One region of the Bacillus sp. YH3-2-B2 genome, then DNA from elsewhere that is predicted to be linked to it. Evidence: riboswitches for the same ligand, from Rfam matches in the RefSeq annotation. Region 1 holds a riboswitch; the other holds the start of a gene.
The links. Region 1 has a riboswitch for S-adenosylmethionine ahead of ACWJJX_RS10180 (2-hydroxyacid dehydrogenase). Riboswitches for the same ligand answer to the same signal wherever they lie in the genome.

Region 1 (7,453 bases):
CACAAACCGGCCGTTTTGATGAAAATGCGCGGATGTAATTTCAATTGAGCAACCATATATTCTGCAAGATCCTCAGGCTGCATGACTTTTTCCGGATTGCCGTCTGTCAGATTTAATTCAATAGACATGTCGCTTGCAACCGTGCTCGGAGTCATTGCGCTGACACGGATATTGTGTTTTCTGACTTCCTGCATGAGAGATTCGGTCAGACCGAGAACGGCAAATTTAGAAGCGCTGTACGCACTTGTCGCCGCGGCGCCTCTTTGGCCCGCCGTAGAAGAAATATTAATGATATCTCCTGATTTTCTCTCAATCATTTCAGGAAGAACGGCGCGTGTCACGTGGTATACACCCATTACATTAACTTGAATGATGTCTTCCCACTCTTCAGGCGTAAGATCCAAAAATCCGCCGAATTTGCTGATTCCGGCATTGTTAATCAGGATGTCAACCTCACCGAGTTCTTCTTTAATAGAGGAGACGGCTTGTTCAACCTCTTTTTGGTTTTTCACATCGGCAGCAGCGAATGATGCCTTTACACCAAGGGCTTTCACTTCTTCCGCAACCTTTTCGACATTTGCTTCTGTACGGCCGATTAAACCGATATTGACTCCTTCTTTTGCTAAAGCGAGAGCGGCGGCGCGGCCGATTCCTCTGCCCGCACCCGTGATAAGAGCCGTTTTGTTTTGTAGGCTTTCCATGTCTTTCACCCTTTCTGAATGTCCTTATGTACGATTTCACATTATAAGCAGAAAAAAAACAATTAGCAAATAAAATGATTCAACACGATCCGTAAAGGGTATCAACTGAAAAAAAGGAGTGAAAAGCAGATGATCATCATTTTGTATATCAGTGCTGCCGTTGCGGCTGCCACATTAATTTATGCAGCCGTATCCGCCGTGCATTTTAAAAGAAACACAGCGCCTGATATAAAGAAGATTAACGCCGCGACAGCGTCTATGCAGACGTCCGTTGAAGAAATCAAAACAGAAACCCGTTTGTTATCACAAAAGCAGAAAGAACTGCAGGAAGACTTTCTTACTAAAAAAACAGCCGTGCAAACGACGGCAGCCGAAGTTAAAGGAACGCCTCACGTCCTGAAAATGCTCTGGAACGCCGGTAAAAGCGATTTATGAGCCTGCATGTCATCCGACGTTTTTGATGACACTAAGAGAAACTGGCGGATTCAAGGAGGCATAACATGATTTGCGATCGTGAGCGGCTTGCGCATTTTTTGCAGCAGCTTAAAGCATTATCATCTTCGGGAGGGTTTACAAAATCGGATTTGCTGACTCCGGAGTTCCATTTAGCCAAGGACGGATATCTGGATATGTATTATTCGCCTCATAATGAGTATATCAACCCACATGCTGCGGTTGTCATCTCCGGAATTACACCCGGTTTTTTTCAGATGCAGCGGGCTTACAAAGCAGCGGCACAGCTTTTAAAAAACGGCGAATCTCTTGAGGTGATAGCATATGAGACAAAAAAAGCGGCCGGACTTTCCGGTTCCATGAGGCAGCACATCATCGAAATGCTTAATGAATGCGGTCTGCCGGCCGCGCTTCACGTTGAGGATTCATCCCGGTTATTTGATTCAAAACGGGAGCTGCTTCATACGACATCCGTTATTAAACACCCTGTTTTTTATAAACAGAAAAACTATACGGGGCATCAGCCGCCCATCAGCAGGTCAGCTCTTCTCAGCCGTTATGCGCTGACATGTTTTCCGGATGAAATAGAAATGATGAAAAAGGACATTCTGCTCGTCCCTCTCGGTAAAGCAGCAGAATCAGCCTGCCGCATGCTGAAGAAGAACGGCAGAATGGGCCATGCGGTCATTCTGGAAGGCTTCCCGCATCCGTCCGGAGCAAACGGACATCGTTTCAAACAATTTCACGAAAACCAACAATCGTTACGTGAACAAATTCAGCGGTTTGCCGGGTTTCTTCAGAAGCTGTAAAAAAACGCCCCGAATTTTCGGGGCGCTGCTGTTAAGAAGCGTATTCAGGCAATGCTTTATTGTGTTTTGCCGTTTTCTCTTCAGGTATTTTGATTTGATTTGTCAAGATTGCACTTACGAAATAGAGCGCTGCGAAAATCCATACAACGCCTTGTGCGCCGACAAGCCCGATGAACGCCCAGGCAAGCGCGGGGCCGACAAATGCCGACAGGCCCGCAGCCAGATTTAACACAGACATGGCAGCACCTTTATTGCTGCCGGCCGCCGTCGGCACGATAGCCCCGATCGGAACGAACCCGGCGAGGAGCCCTCCCCATATAAAACCGACTATGCTGACCAAAAGCAAGTTCCCATGTGATACAACAGGAGCATAATATAATAAAAGAGTAAAAATGCCGCAGCCCACTCCTCCGAACCACATGACGGTCTTTTTCCAGCCGAAGGCATCGCCGACTGCGCCGAATATTAAGTTAAAAACGATATTTCCGAGAAAGATCGTTCCCCAAATTTGAAGCCATACATTTGTAGAAATGCCGTGCTGCGCCATATGCATCGGGAGGAATACCGGAAATCCGTATGTTCCGATGCTGTTAATGATCCGAATGATCCCCCCAGAGAGCACGCGCGGATTTTCAGCAAGGATGGTGATTCCCTTCATTAATTCCTGCGCCTTTTCCCGCTTATCTGCCTTTTTCTTTTCAAAGCGGTCCCTATTTAAAATCAAAGCAAAAAACGCGCCGAGGCATACCCAGAAAATTGAACTCCACAGCGTATTCAAATAGCCGAAGGATTTGATGGCCCAGCTTGAATACCAAGCACCGAATACAAACATCCCGCAGCAATATGCAATCCAGAACCAGCCGACCGCCGTACTGAGCCTGTTTTTCGGCGACCGGTAAATCACCCATGTCAAAAATGAATAGGCAAACAGCGGGTAACCCAGCCCTTTAATAAAATACGTGACATACATCACCGGCAAATTAAGATTCTCAAATCCGTATGCGATAAACGCGGCTGTTCCGATGACGTAAAACAACAGCCCCATAAACATCGTCCGCTTTGCGCCGAAGGCTTCGAGGCAGACCCCTGAAAACCACGACGCCACAGCAAGAGAAATACCGTAAACCGTAAACAAGGATGCTGATTGCTGTACCGTCAAGCCGTTTTCAACTAAAAACGGGCTGAGCCAGCCTTGTTCAAGGCCGTCCCCCATCATAAACAGCACGACCCCTAAAAATCCCCAGGCGAGCTGTTTCGGAATTCCTATTTTATTAAGCATTTTTGTTCCTCCTCAGCAATCTTTCATGTTGTCATCTCATCCCCAAGTCAGGCTTTCACCGCCGGCTGAAAATGAGTAAATAATTTTTGCGCATGTTTCCATTCTTCATATAGGAAGAGATCCGTCTGATCCGCTTCCGGCTCAATTATCTTTGTGCGGGTCGAAAGCTCTGCTTTCACACCGAGAGCTTCGTTGCAAATCATCACCGCTCCCATTGCGGATGCCTGGCTGAACCCCTCTCTCTTATAGATTTTCTTTTGAAGAAGGTTAGCAAGAAACTGCGTCAAAGCATCACTTTGGAAACCGCCGCCGCACACCTTCACATAATCTTGTGCAAAGGAAGCCGCCTCTGTTAACGCCTCATAGTTCCATTTGATTGAAAAAGCGATTTCCAGCAGTGCGGCTTTAACAAAATGGGCTCTGCTTAAGTTTTGGGACAGCGGAGCGTCAAATATAAATCCGCCTTTTGCCAGTGCGTTTTTCTCAGGCGATAAATAGGAGCCTAACGCAGAAATACAGGCATGATCATGTTTCGGCAGACTTGCGATTTCCCGTTCCATGACGCTGTAGGATTCATTCGGATAAAAAATGGATTTTAATTTTTGATAATTGAGTCCTGTTACACCCGGATTCGTTTCAAGAAGCCATTGACCTTCTTCTGTATGGCAATTCAGCCATGCATTCTCTAAACTTTCGGTTCCGGTCTCCGCTGTTATCTTTGTAATCGGCGTCGTTGTGCCGGATACGATGACGATATCTCCCGGCTTTGCATCTGCACTTTTGATGGCAAGCTGTGTGTCTCCCCCGCCTGCAATCACAGGCACTCTTTCAGAAAGACCGAGCACCGCCGCTTTCTTAAACGTTAACATTCCGACAACCGTCCCAGATCGGACGAGTGAAGGAAGAATGGCAGAAGGCACACCGAAGATGTTGCATAATTTCTCTGACCACGCCTTTTTCCTTACGTCAAACAGCAGTGTTTCAGCAGCCTGTGACGGTTCATAGCTTAAAATTCCGCTCAGCTCAAATGTCACCCAGTCACTGATGCTTGTGATGCACTTCACTTCTTTCCATAAAGACGGCTGTCTGGCTTTTAATCCGACAAGTTTCATGGCGGAAAATAAAGCGCTCGGAAGACGTCCGGTTTGCTGATGCACTTCGTCTTCTGCCTCAATCCCGCCTTCCCATTCACGCCCTCTGTTATCAATGTTGGGCAGACCGAGAAATGCCTTTTTATCTTTATTGATCAAAACGATTCCCTGCCTCTGGCTTGTTGAGGTGATTCCGATTAATGTAATATGAGGGCTCTTGGCAATAGCCTTTCTTGCCATAGCGCTGATTTGCGTCCATAACCCTTCCGGTGAGAAATATCGTCCGTCCGGATAAAGCGGATCCGTCACATATTCGATGTCTTCCCTTTCAAGCGCGGTCACTTCGCCGCCGGCAGTAACGACCGCGACTCGCGCATTCCCAGTCCCGATGTCAAATACAAGGTAGCCTTTTTGTTCAGCCATTACAGCCTCCTCCTTCCGTTTCAAGTTCTCTTTTGTTATAAAGTTCACGTATTGTGCAGGTTTGATCTTGTTTCCATTTGAAAAGCGCTTCATTTAAAATCTTCACATGATGATCTTCCACTTCAAATGTTGCGCCCGCTAAATGGGGAGTCGCGAACACATTCGGCAAAGAGATCAAATTATAATCAGAAGATTCAGGCGGTTCATGATAAAACACGTCAAGGATCGCTCCCTTAATCCGCCGTTCTTTCAGCACCCGCAGCAGCTCTTCCCTGTCTGTAACCGCCGCTCTTGACGTATTGACAAAAACAGCTTCCTGTTTCATCAATTGAAAGTGCCGGGCGCCGATAAGGCCGATGGTTTCTTCTGTGCGCGGCAAGTGAACGGAAACAATATCACTTTCAGAAAATACCCGTTCAATCGTCGTTTTTTCATACTCCCGGTTTTCATGACGGACAAATGGATCATAGTAAAGCACCTTGCAATCAAAAGCGGCCAATAGCCGGGCGATTCTCTGTCCGACAGCTCCGAAACCGATAAGGCCGACTGATTTCCCCGTCAGCTCATTTCCTCTGAATTTGACGTAAGCCTGCAAATAATCACCATTCCACTTTCCGTCCTTCAGCCACTGATGGGAAGAATACGTATGACGCAAAAATGAAATCACATTTCCGATAAACATTTCAGCAACGGCCTGGGCATTGCGGGCCGGTGTAAAGAAAACGGGGATTTTTCTTTTAGTCGCCGCCGCAATATCCACATTAGACGGCATCCCTCTGCAGACACCGATAAAAGCGGAATCCGGCAATATGTCAATAACACGCTCAGACACCTCATCAAGTTCGGTAATAAGCCCCGACGCGTTTGTCTCTTGAATCATTCGGATTAATTCATCTTCCCGATAGGCCCGGCCGTGCTTCTTCCACGGCCGGTGCACAGTCCGGCCGAACAGCTCAGTCAGCTCCTTCAGCCCCTCGTCGTGATATGGCGCGGTAATTAAAACCGTCATGATGCAAAACATCCTTTTCACATAAATTTTTTCATAAAAAAATCTCTTTCCTCAAAGAAGGAAAGAGATTCATATACCGTCTTTATCCGCTTGAAGCGCACAAATATGTATAGACCATTCTTTCCTATCTTTCAAGCATACGCTTGCTGGAATTGGCACAATAAATGTTGCCGAGGTTTCATAGGGCCAGTCCCTCCACCTCTCTGGATAGAAAATAAAATGATGAAATTGTCAGGCTGTTTAAAAGAATAAACTCATCATAGAAAAGTCTTTCCGTAATGTCAACACTTTTTTCTGAATTGACGTTCGATTTTGAAATGTTATAATGCTTACAATATAAACAAAGAGGAGAAATGGGCTATGAATTCTGCTGCAACACAGCCGAACGGGGTCTTTAAGTCGGTGTGCTCACTAGACTGTCCCGATCAATGCGGCTTGCTTGTGACAAAAAAAGACGGAAAAATCGTTAACATTCAGGGAGACCCCGATCACCCGGTCACATCAGGGAATATTTGCAACAAAGTCAGACACATGGCTGAGCGTATTTATGATGAGAAGCGCGTAACCGTTCCGGTAAAACGGATCGGTAAAAAAGGTGAAGCCGCGTTTGCGCCTATTTCCTGGGAGGAAGCAATCAATACGATCAGTTCGCGCTGGAAAGAGCTTATTGCCGAAGAAGGAGCGGAAAGCATTCTTCCGTACAGCTTTTACGGCAATATGGGAAAACTGGCGGCAGAGGGAATGGACCGCCGTTTTTTCCATCGTCTCGGAGCGAGTCATCTCGAACGGACGATCTGCAGCAAAGCCGGATCTGAAGGCTATAACTATACAATGGGTGAAGGAGCGGGTACTGATCCGGAGGAGACCATACATGCAAAGCTCTTTATTTTTTGGGGGATCAATGCCGTCAGCACGAATATGCACCAAATCATGATTGCTCAAAAAGCCCGGAAAAAAGGGGCTAAAATTGTCGTTATCGATGTACATAAGAACCAAACCGGCCGGCTTGCCGATTGGTTTATTCCCATTCGTCCCGGCACAGATGCCGCACTCGCCCTCGGTATCATGCATGTCTTATTCGACGAAAACCTTCACGATGAAGCATTTCTCACAGAATACACCGAAGGCAGTGAAGAATTAAAAGCGCATGTTAAACACTATGATCCGGAAACGGTTTCTTCTATTACAGGCATTAAAGCCGACGATATCAGACGCCTTGCGAGAATGTACGGGGAAACCTCCCCTTCCCTTATCAGGATTGGAAACGGCATTCAGCACCATGACAATGGCGGAATGATCGTCCGCACCGTCGCCTGCCTTCCGGCTGTTACAGGACAGTGGCTCAACACCGGAGGAGGCGCAATCAAGCACAACAGCGCGGTATTAAACTATAACAGACAAGCGCTCCAGCGGCCTGATCTGCTTTACGGCCGGAAGCCGCGATCATTTAATATGAACAGGCTCGGAAGCGTTCTTTTAGAAACAAAACCGCCCGTGCGCTCCCTGTTTATTTACGGTACGAATCCCGCAGTGGTTGCGCCGGAAGCGAATAAAGTCAGAAAAGGCCTGCTGCGGGAGGATTTATTTACAGTCGTTCACGATCTGTTTTTAACGGAAACCGCCAAATATGCGGATATCGTGCTCCCTGCTTCATCCGCTTTTGAAAACACGGATTTTTACACGTCTTA
Region 2 (7,453 bases), on a different contig from region 1:
GCTTCGTAAAGGGATAAAGCAGCAGATTCCAAAAGAATAAGCTGACTAAAAACCAGAGAGACCACTGCGGATCAATCGGATTGACGCTTGCCATGCTTTCATCCTGAATCAAATAGTAAAAAACCGAGTAAATGCCCTGAAAAATCAGGTACGGAATAATCAGCTTCACAGCCAGCTTCTTCACATAACCTTTCCGCTTAAAGTTTTTTGCGAAATAGCCGGAAACCAGGATAAAGGCCGGCATATGAAAAGTATAAATGAATTTGTAGAGATGGAGCATAAACTCATTTCCGTTAATAAATGACCGGAGGATATGGCCGAACACCACCAGAAAAATCAAGATAAACTTGGCGTTGTCAAAGTAACTGTCTCGCGATTTTGTCATAGCATCACCTTCTCTTCAAAAATCATCCACTGCATGATTATTTCCTGTTGGTGTTCATTTTAAAATAAAAAACAAAAAATTGAAGGAGGACAAAAGGGATTGTTAGGATGATGTAACGGGGAGGTAAGGATCGTAGAAAAAGACTTTAACTTGTCATATCATTGAAATTTTCTGAAATGTATAGGGCGAATGAAGGAAGATGAGGTATTTTGTAGAAATATTGAAGGATAGGTTTTTGAAGAAGGAGTGTACTGAATGGCTGAAACTCTGGATTTGCAAACAAACGAGTCGCTGAAAGAGCAGCTGAAGCGGATGAAAGAGGAAAATGACCGCCTGAAGAGTGAATTGAACCGGTATCATGTGATTATGAATAACACGCTTGATGCCATTTTTATATGCCGTAAGGAAATGAAAATCGTCCAGGCGAACGAGGCTGCGGCCCGGATGATGCAGATTGAGGCAGAGAGCCTTATTAACCGCTCCGTCCTGGACTTTTTATATTCCGTGCCTCAGGAAGAACTGAATAAGGCCGTGAAAAGGTTTTTAAAAAAAGGCCATCTGTGGAAAGAGGTGCCGATTAAGCTTGACAGCGGCGCGACGAAATACATTGAATTCCTCGCCAGAGACGGAATTGGGGAGGATTATTTTTTTGTGGTGATGAGGGACATCTCCTCTAAAAAAATATTAGAGCGCGAATTCTCCATGAACGAGCAGCTGTTTAAAGATTTGTTTGACAGGGCTGTCGACGGCATCGTGCTGTTTGATAAGGACGGCGGGTTTATTGATGCGAACCTCTCTTTTTGCAAAAGCTTTGAGATCGGCCAGAATGAATTGTCCCATCTGTCGCTCCACCATTTTACCGACGGAGAAAACAAAAAGCATCTGAAAGAAATCTGGGAAACCCTCCGCAGAAAAGGAAACGCCAAAGGAGAACTGCCCGTCAAGCTTCGGTCCGGTGAAGAGAAGCTGTTTGAATTTACGATTACGTCCAACTTAATCAGCGGGTTCTACATGTCCATTATGAGAGACATAACAGAGAAACGGTTGATGGAATTGAAACTCTTTAAAAGCGAAGAGCGATTCCGCGAAATTTTTGAAAACGCCATGGACGCGATTGTCATTTGGTCTGATGACGGAAAGATTGCCAAAGCAAACGAATCGGCTTGCCGCATTTTCGAACTGCCGATGGATAAGCTGGTGGAGACGAATTTATGTACGTTTATCGTTGATCCGCAGAAAAAATACAAGCAGATTAAGAAGAAATATGAAAAATACGGGGAAATCCGTGAAGAAATGCTGTTTCAGATGGCAAACGGCCAATTTAAAGAGCTTGAGTTCACATCAAAACGAACCATACTTGAAGGTCAGCATTTAACCATTTTAAGAAATGTCAGCGATCGTAAGCGGATGGAAAAAGAATTGCGGGAAAGCGAGCTGAAATTCAGAAAAGTATTCAACGGCTCAATGGACGGCAAGGTCTTATTTGACAACCAATTCCGTATTATTGACGCGAATCCTCTCGCAAGCCGTATACTCGGTATGCCGGATGAGGAGCTGAGAGCGTACACCGTTCCGGATATTCTTTCTTTATTTGATATTGAAAACGCTGGTGCTCCCGCCAGAAAGATTGATTTAGAAGGAATGGATAATGAAATCCCCTTCCTGTTAAGCAGCAGTGACAGCCGCAAACTGGAATTCTCCTTCAAAAGAAATATCATTCAAAATATGAATCTGGCCATCTTTAAAGATGTCACAGAGGCCAAAGAGCTTGAAGAGAGGCTGCGGAAATCCGACACTCTTCATGTTGTAGGGGAGCTGGCGGCGGGCATCGCCCACGAAATCAGAAACCCGATGACGGCGCTGAAAGGGTTCATTCAGCTTCTTCAAGGAAGCATTGAAGGCGAATATTCCCTGTACTTTAACGTCATTACCTCAGAATTAAAACGCATCGAGTCTATCATCACTGAATTTTTAATTTTAGCGAAACCTCAGGCGATATTATATGAAGAAAAAGACGTGACGCAGATTATGAAAGACACGGCTGATCTTTTGAATGCCCAGGCCAATCTTGTCAATGTGCAGATTCATCTGAACCTGACCGGAAACATCCCGCCGATTTACTGTGAACCGAATCAATTAAAACAGGTGTTTATCAATATTTTAAAAAACGCCATTGAAGTCATGCCGGGCGGAGGCAATATCTATGTGACCATCCAGCCTTCTGATCAAGACCACATTTTGATTTCTTTTCAAGATGAAGGAACAGGCATTTCCGAAGACAAATTAAAACGTCTGGGCGAGCCATTTTACACGACAAAAGACAGGGGAACGGGCCTCGGTCTCATGGTCAGCTATAAAATCATCGAAGAGCATCAGGGACGCATTCATGTGGAAAGTGAAGAAGGGAAGGGCACGGTTTTTCATTTGACACTTCCGATCCGGCAGAATACGGAAGAAAGAAGGAGCGGGGAATGATCTGTTTTACAAGTGTAAAAGCGCCGTTTGGAACCGTTATCGTAACAGAGGAAGAGGGCTTTATTACCGGCCTGTTTCTCACCGGGGAAGATTTTGAGGAATGGCAAAAAGACGCACCCGGCGTAAAGCCGTGCGAAACCGCTTTGCTGTCGGAGGCGAAACAGCAGCTGGCATCATATTTTTCAGGAGAAAGAAAGCAATTCTCTCTGCCTCTTAGACAAAAAGGCACACCCTTTCAGGAAAGGGTGTGGAACGCGCTGACGATGATTCCTTACGGGGAATCCCGAAGCTACGGCGATATGGCTGAAGCGATCGGAAAACCGAAAGCGGTGCGAGCCATCGGACAAGCCAATAAACGAAACCGGCTGCCGATTTTTGTCCCGTGCCATCGGGTAATCGGCAAAAACAGCGCCTTAACGGGATACGCGGGCACGAAGACGGATGTAAAAGCGGTGCTGCTGAACATCGAACAAATATCCTATAAAGAAAAATAAAACATATGGCACGTTCCGTTTTTTCGCGTCCGACATATCATTTTATTAAGTGAAAAAAGTTGGTCTGGTGAAAAAGGAGGACGAAGCCTGATGAAAATGAGCCGTCCGCAAAAGATAGCCGGTTATGCAGAGCTGTTTTTTAAAATGCATCTCATTACAGCCGCCCAAAAAGATGAAGTGATTACATTGTGCAGACAAAAAAACCGCTGACATTGCCTGAGGCAACATCATCAGCGGTTTTTCAGCTCAACTGGCAGTCAGCGAATAATTGTTCAATTTCTTCCGTGTAAGAACCGGTCACAATTCCTTTCTCGGTGATAATGCCTGAAATCAGGCTGCCCGGTGTGATGTCAAAGGCCGGATTGAAGACCGGCACATCTTCGGGAGCGGTGCGTATGCCTGAGATCTGTCTGACTTCATCCGGATCTCTTTCTTCAATCGGAATCTGATCGCCGTTTTCAATCTGCAAGTCAAAGGTCGAAAGCGGTGCGGCCACAAAAAACGGAATCTGAAAGGCGTTTGCCAAAATAGCGAGGCCGTACGTTCCGATTTTATTGGCCGTATCTCCGTTTTTAGCAATTCTGTCAGCGCCGACAATGACTGCTGAAATATGTTTTTCCTTCATTGTATGGGCGGCCATGCTGTCCGTAATGAGGGTGACATCAATTCCGCCCTGCATCAGCTCCCACGCCGTCAGCCGTGATCCTTGGAGAACGGGTCTTGTTTCACATGCGTAGATATGAAGGCCGAGGTCTTTTTGTTTCGCTAAGTAAAAGGGAGCAAGCGCCGTACCGTACCGGCTTGTAGCAATCGAGCCCGCATTGCAGATGGTCATGATCTGGTCGCCTTTTTTAAAAAGGTGCAGCGCATTTTGGCCGATCATTCGGCAAGTTTCTTCATCCTCAATCTGAATTTGAATGGCTTCATGAACGAGCGTTGTCTTCGCTTCATTGATTGAGATCGCATCCCTGATGGAATCCGTCAGTCTGTCAAGCGCCCACGCGAGGTTGACGGCAGTGGGCCTCGAACTGTTTAAATACGCTTTGACATCCGCGAACTGACGTCGGAAATCTGAAAGGTCGCGTGCTTCAAATGACTTGGCGGAGAGCGCGAGTCCGAACGCCGCAGTTATACCGATGGCCGGGGCGCCCCTTACTTTCAGCGTGACAATCGCGTCGAATACATCTTCCTTTGTTTCAAGTTCCACATATTCAGTGACGTCGGGAAGCTTTTGCTGATTTAAAATGCGGATGTAGGTTTCTTTCCATTCCACAGAACGGGGGATGGCAAATTCATTGGTCATGCTGCATCATTCCTTTACACGGAGCTTAAATTGGTCCAGAACCTCGGTGATATGCTTCAGTTCTTTTCTGTTTTCGATATAATAGGCGCCGATGTCAAGCGCCAGTTTCTTCCGTTCGATTCGTTTGTCAAACGGAGTGATTTCATCTAAGTCAGCCACATGGGCGAGTCCGATCGTGCGCCGGATCAATTCGCATCCCGCAAAACCGACCGCTTCTTCAAACGCGTTTTTCAGTGTGTCTTCCAGCAGGTGTCTGCGGGAAGGCAGGCAGTCTTTCTCCCATGCTTCACTGAATGTTTTCACAAATGTATCCCATACGGCGGCAGTATGGTCATATAACGGCTGTCTGTCGTCACCGTCGCGGCTGAGGGCGTTTAACAGCAGATTGGCGATAAATTGGCCGATGTCAAACCCGATCGGTCCGAAGAAAGCAAACTCGGGATCAATCACCTTTGTTTCATGTTCATCGGCGAAGATGCTTCCCGTGTGCAGATCGCCGTGAACCAATGTTTCCGCGGAATTCAGAAAGATGGCTTTCAATTCGTCAGCGCCTTCTTTCAGCCGGGAATTGTTCCAAACTTCTTCTGCGTATGGGCGCAGCTCCTCTTCAAAATCGTTTGTCTCATGGTCGAGAAACGGTTCTGTAAACACAAGCCTTTCTGTAATATTGCAAAGCTCAGGATTTGTAAACTGCTTTGCGAGCTGCTGCTTTACTTTCGCATCGAGCGCATAATCGGATGAGTAAAAAAGCGTTTTCCCTAAAAATTCACCGATATGAACCGATAAGTTCGGATAATGCTGCCCTTCCAGCAGCCCTTTTCTTGAAATCTGCAAATGTGAGAGGTCTTCCATTACCGTGACGGCCATTTCAGTATCGGAATAGTAAACGGCCGGAACGAGGTGCGGCACGTGTTCGCCCTGGCGGATGAGGGCGCTGCTTTCGATTCTCGCCCGATCAATTGTAAGCGGCCAGCTTTCACCGACGACTTTCGCGTAAGGAATCGCCTGTTTGATAATCAGTCCTTTTTGGTTTTCTTTATCGTAAACATGGAAGACGTAATTTAAATTGCCGTCGCCGATTTCACGGCATGTCAGAGTGCTTTTGCTTTGGAATAAGCCGAGCTTGACGGCTAACGCGGCGGCGGAGCTTTCTGTTAATTGTTCATAAAGACTTGTTTTAGTTGCTGACATGGATTTACCCTCCAATTATGTAGTGGCAGTAAGAGATCGTGACGGAGAATACGCCCGAAAAAAAGCCTCCTTCTCTGAAAGAGAAGGAGGCTGAAACAGTGCAGTCCGCCTCTTATCTCTCAGATGACATCTGATGGAATTAGCACCGTGCCTTATGAGACAATCGTCTCGGCGCAAAATGTACGCGCCCCATTTCACAATGGAATTACGGTCGGTTGCTGTTGGGGTCAAAAGGCCAATTCCCTCGCCCAACTCTCGATAAGAGAAAATATATTGATTTGTATCACAATTCGGATTAATCAGTTGATGAAAATATTAGCAGGTGCCGGATATTCTTGTCAACGTTTTTTTGAAAATTAATATAAATCACGCCGCAAGTCTTGGAAAACCGGAATGGTTCCGCGGACGGCCGCGCTTTCTGACACATCAATTTCCGCCCGGACTGCGCCTTCCGTCCGGTCTCCTTCGGCTAAAATCCGGCCCCACGGGTCAATAATCAGGCTGTGGCCGGCAAATTCATTATCGGGATTGGACCCCGTGCAGTTAGAGGCTGCGACAAAACATTGGTTTTCAATTGCTCTGGCGACAAGCAGGCTTCGCCAATGATCAAGGCGGGGCAGAGGCCATTCCGCAGAGATAAACAGGACATTCGCGCCCTGGGACGTATGCTTTCTGATCCATTCGGGGAAACGGATATCATAGCAGATCAGCCCGGCGCACTTGACACCGTCAAGCTCAAAGGAACCGTCGCTGTTTCCTGCTGACAAGTAAAGGTGTTCATCCATCAGCTGAAACAGATGGGCTTTCTGATACCGCTTCACGATCTGTCCGCTGTTATCGGCGATGTACATGGTGTTATAGACATTTTCGCCTTCTTTGACCGCAAAAGATCCGGCAACGAGGTGTACGTTGTATGTTTTTGCCGTTTCTTTAAGCCACTGTTCCGAAACTTTGCCGTTTTCATCCGCCAGCTGGTCTAGCCGTGTGAGATCATAGCCGGTCGTCCACAACTCAGGAAGCACGATTACATCCGCATGGCGGCTTTCTTGCTCAATCAAAGATTCTGCTTTTTTAAAATTTTCTGAAGGATTTCCGTATGAAATATCAAATTGCAAACAGGAAACGGTCCATTTCATTTTTTAACACCTCAAGTTTCTCTTTACTTTTTTTATTTAACCATATATGATGATGGACTATCATTTCAAGACATTTTTAGAAGGTGAAAAATATGAACTTTGAAATCTCAGATGTACTCAAACAGCTGCCGGAACAATTTTTCGCATCATTGGTGCAAAAAGTGAATCAAAAGCTGAAAGAAGGCAGAGACGTCATCAATTTAGGGCAGGGAAACCCTGATCAGCCGACGCCTCAGCATATCGTTGAAGAAATGAAGCTCGCCGTCGAAAGGCCGGAAAATCATAAATACTCCTCATTCCGGGGCGCTTACAGCTTCAAAAAAGCAGCCGCTGCATTTTATGAAAGGGAGTACGGGGTCACGCTTGATCCGGAAACGGAAGTAGCCGTGCTGTTCGGAGGCAAGGCGGGACTTGTTGAGCTTCCGCAATGTCTTTTAAACCCGGGAGATACCATTCTGGTGCCTGATCC

Region 2: another riboswitch for S-adenosylmethionine. It lies ahead of mtnK (S-methyl-5-thioribose kinase); the one in region 1 lies ahead of ACWJJX_RS10180 (2-hydroxyacid dehydrogenase).

What each region holds. Positions count from the first base shown of each region.
Region 1 covers NZ_JBSJQE010000003.1:26,775-34,227, forward strand. The annotation lists gene ACWJJX_RS10155 (3-ketoacyl-ACP reductase) at 1-701, opposite strand, end outside; gene ACWJJX_RS10160 (DUF948 domain-containing protein) at 831-1,136, shown strand; gene ACWJJX_RS10165 (hypothetical protein) at 1,202-1,963, shown strand; gene ACWJJX_RS10170 (RbtT/DalT/CsbX family MFS transporter) at 1,995-3,242, opposite strand; gene ACWJJX_RS10175 (FGGY-family carbohydrate kinase) at 3,290-4,756, opposite strand; gene ACWJJX_RS10180 (2-hydroxyacid dehydrogenase) at 4,749-5,765, opposite strand; SAM riboswitch class I at 5,887-5,979, opposite strand; gene ACWJJX_RS10185 (molybdopterin oxidoreductase family protein) at 6,126-7,453, shown strand, end outside.
Region 2 covers NZ_JBSJQE010000001.1:427,937-435,389, forward strand. The annotation lists gene ACWJJX_RS02375 (acyltransferase family protein) at 1-385, opposite strand, end outside; gene ACWJJX_RS02380 (PAS domain S-box protein) at 641-2,860, shown strand; gene ACWJJX_RS02385 (methylated-DNA--[protein]-cysteine S-methyltransferase) at 2,857-3,354, shown strand; gene mtnA (S-methyl-5-thioribose-1-phosphate isomerase) at 3,596-4,657, opposite strand; gene mtnK (S-methyl-5-thioribose kinase) at 4,664-5,848, opposite strand; SAM riboswitch class I at 5,958-6,113, opposite strand; gene ACWJJX_RS02400 (carbon-nitrogen family hydrolase) at 6,205-6,984, opposite strand; gene ACWJJX_RS02405 (aminotransferase class I/II-fold pyridoxal phosphate-dependent enzyme) at 7,077-7,453, shown strand, end outside.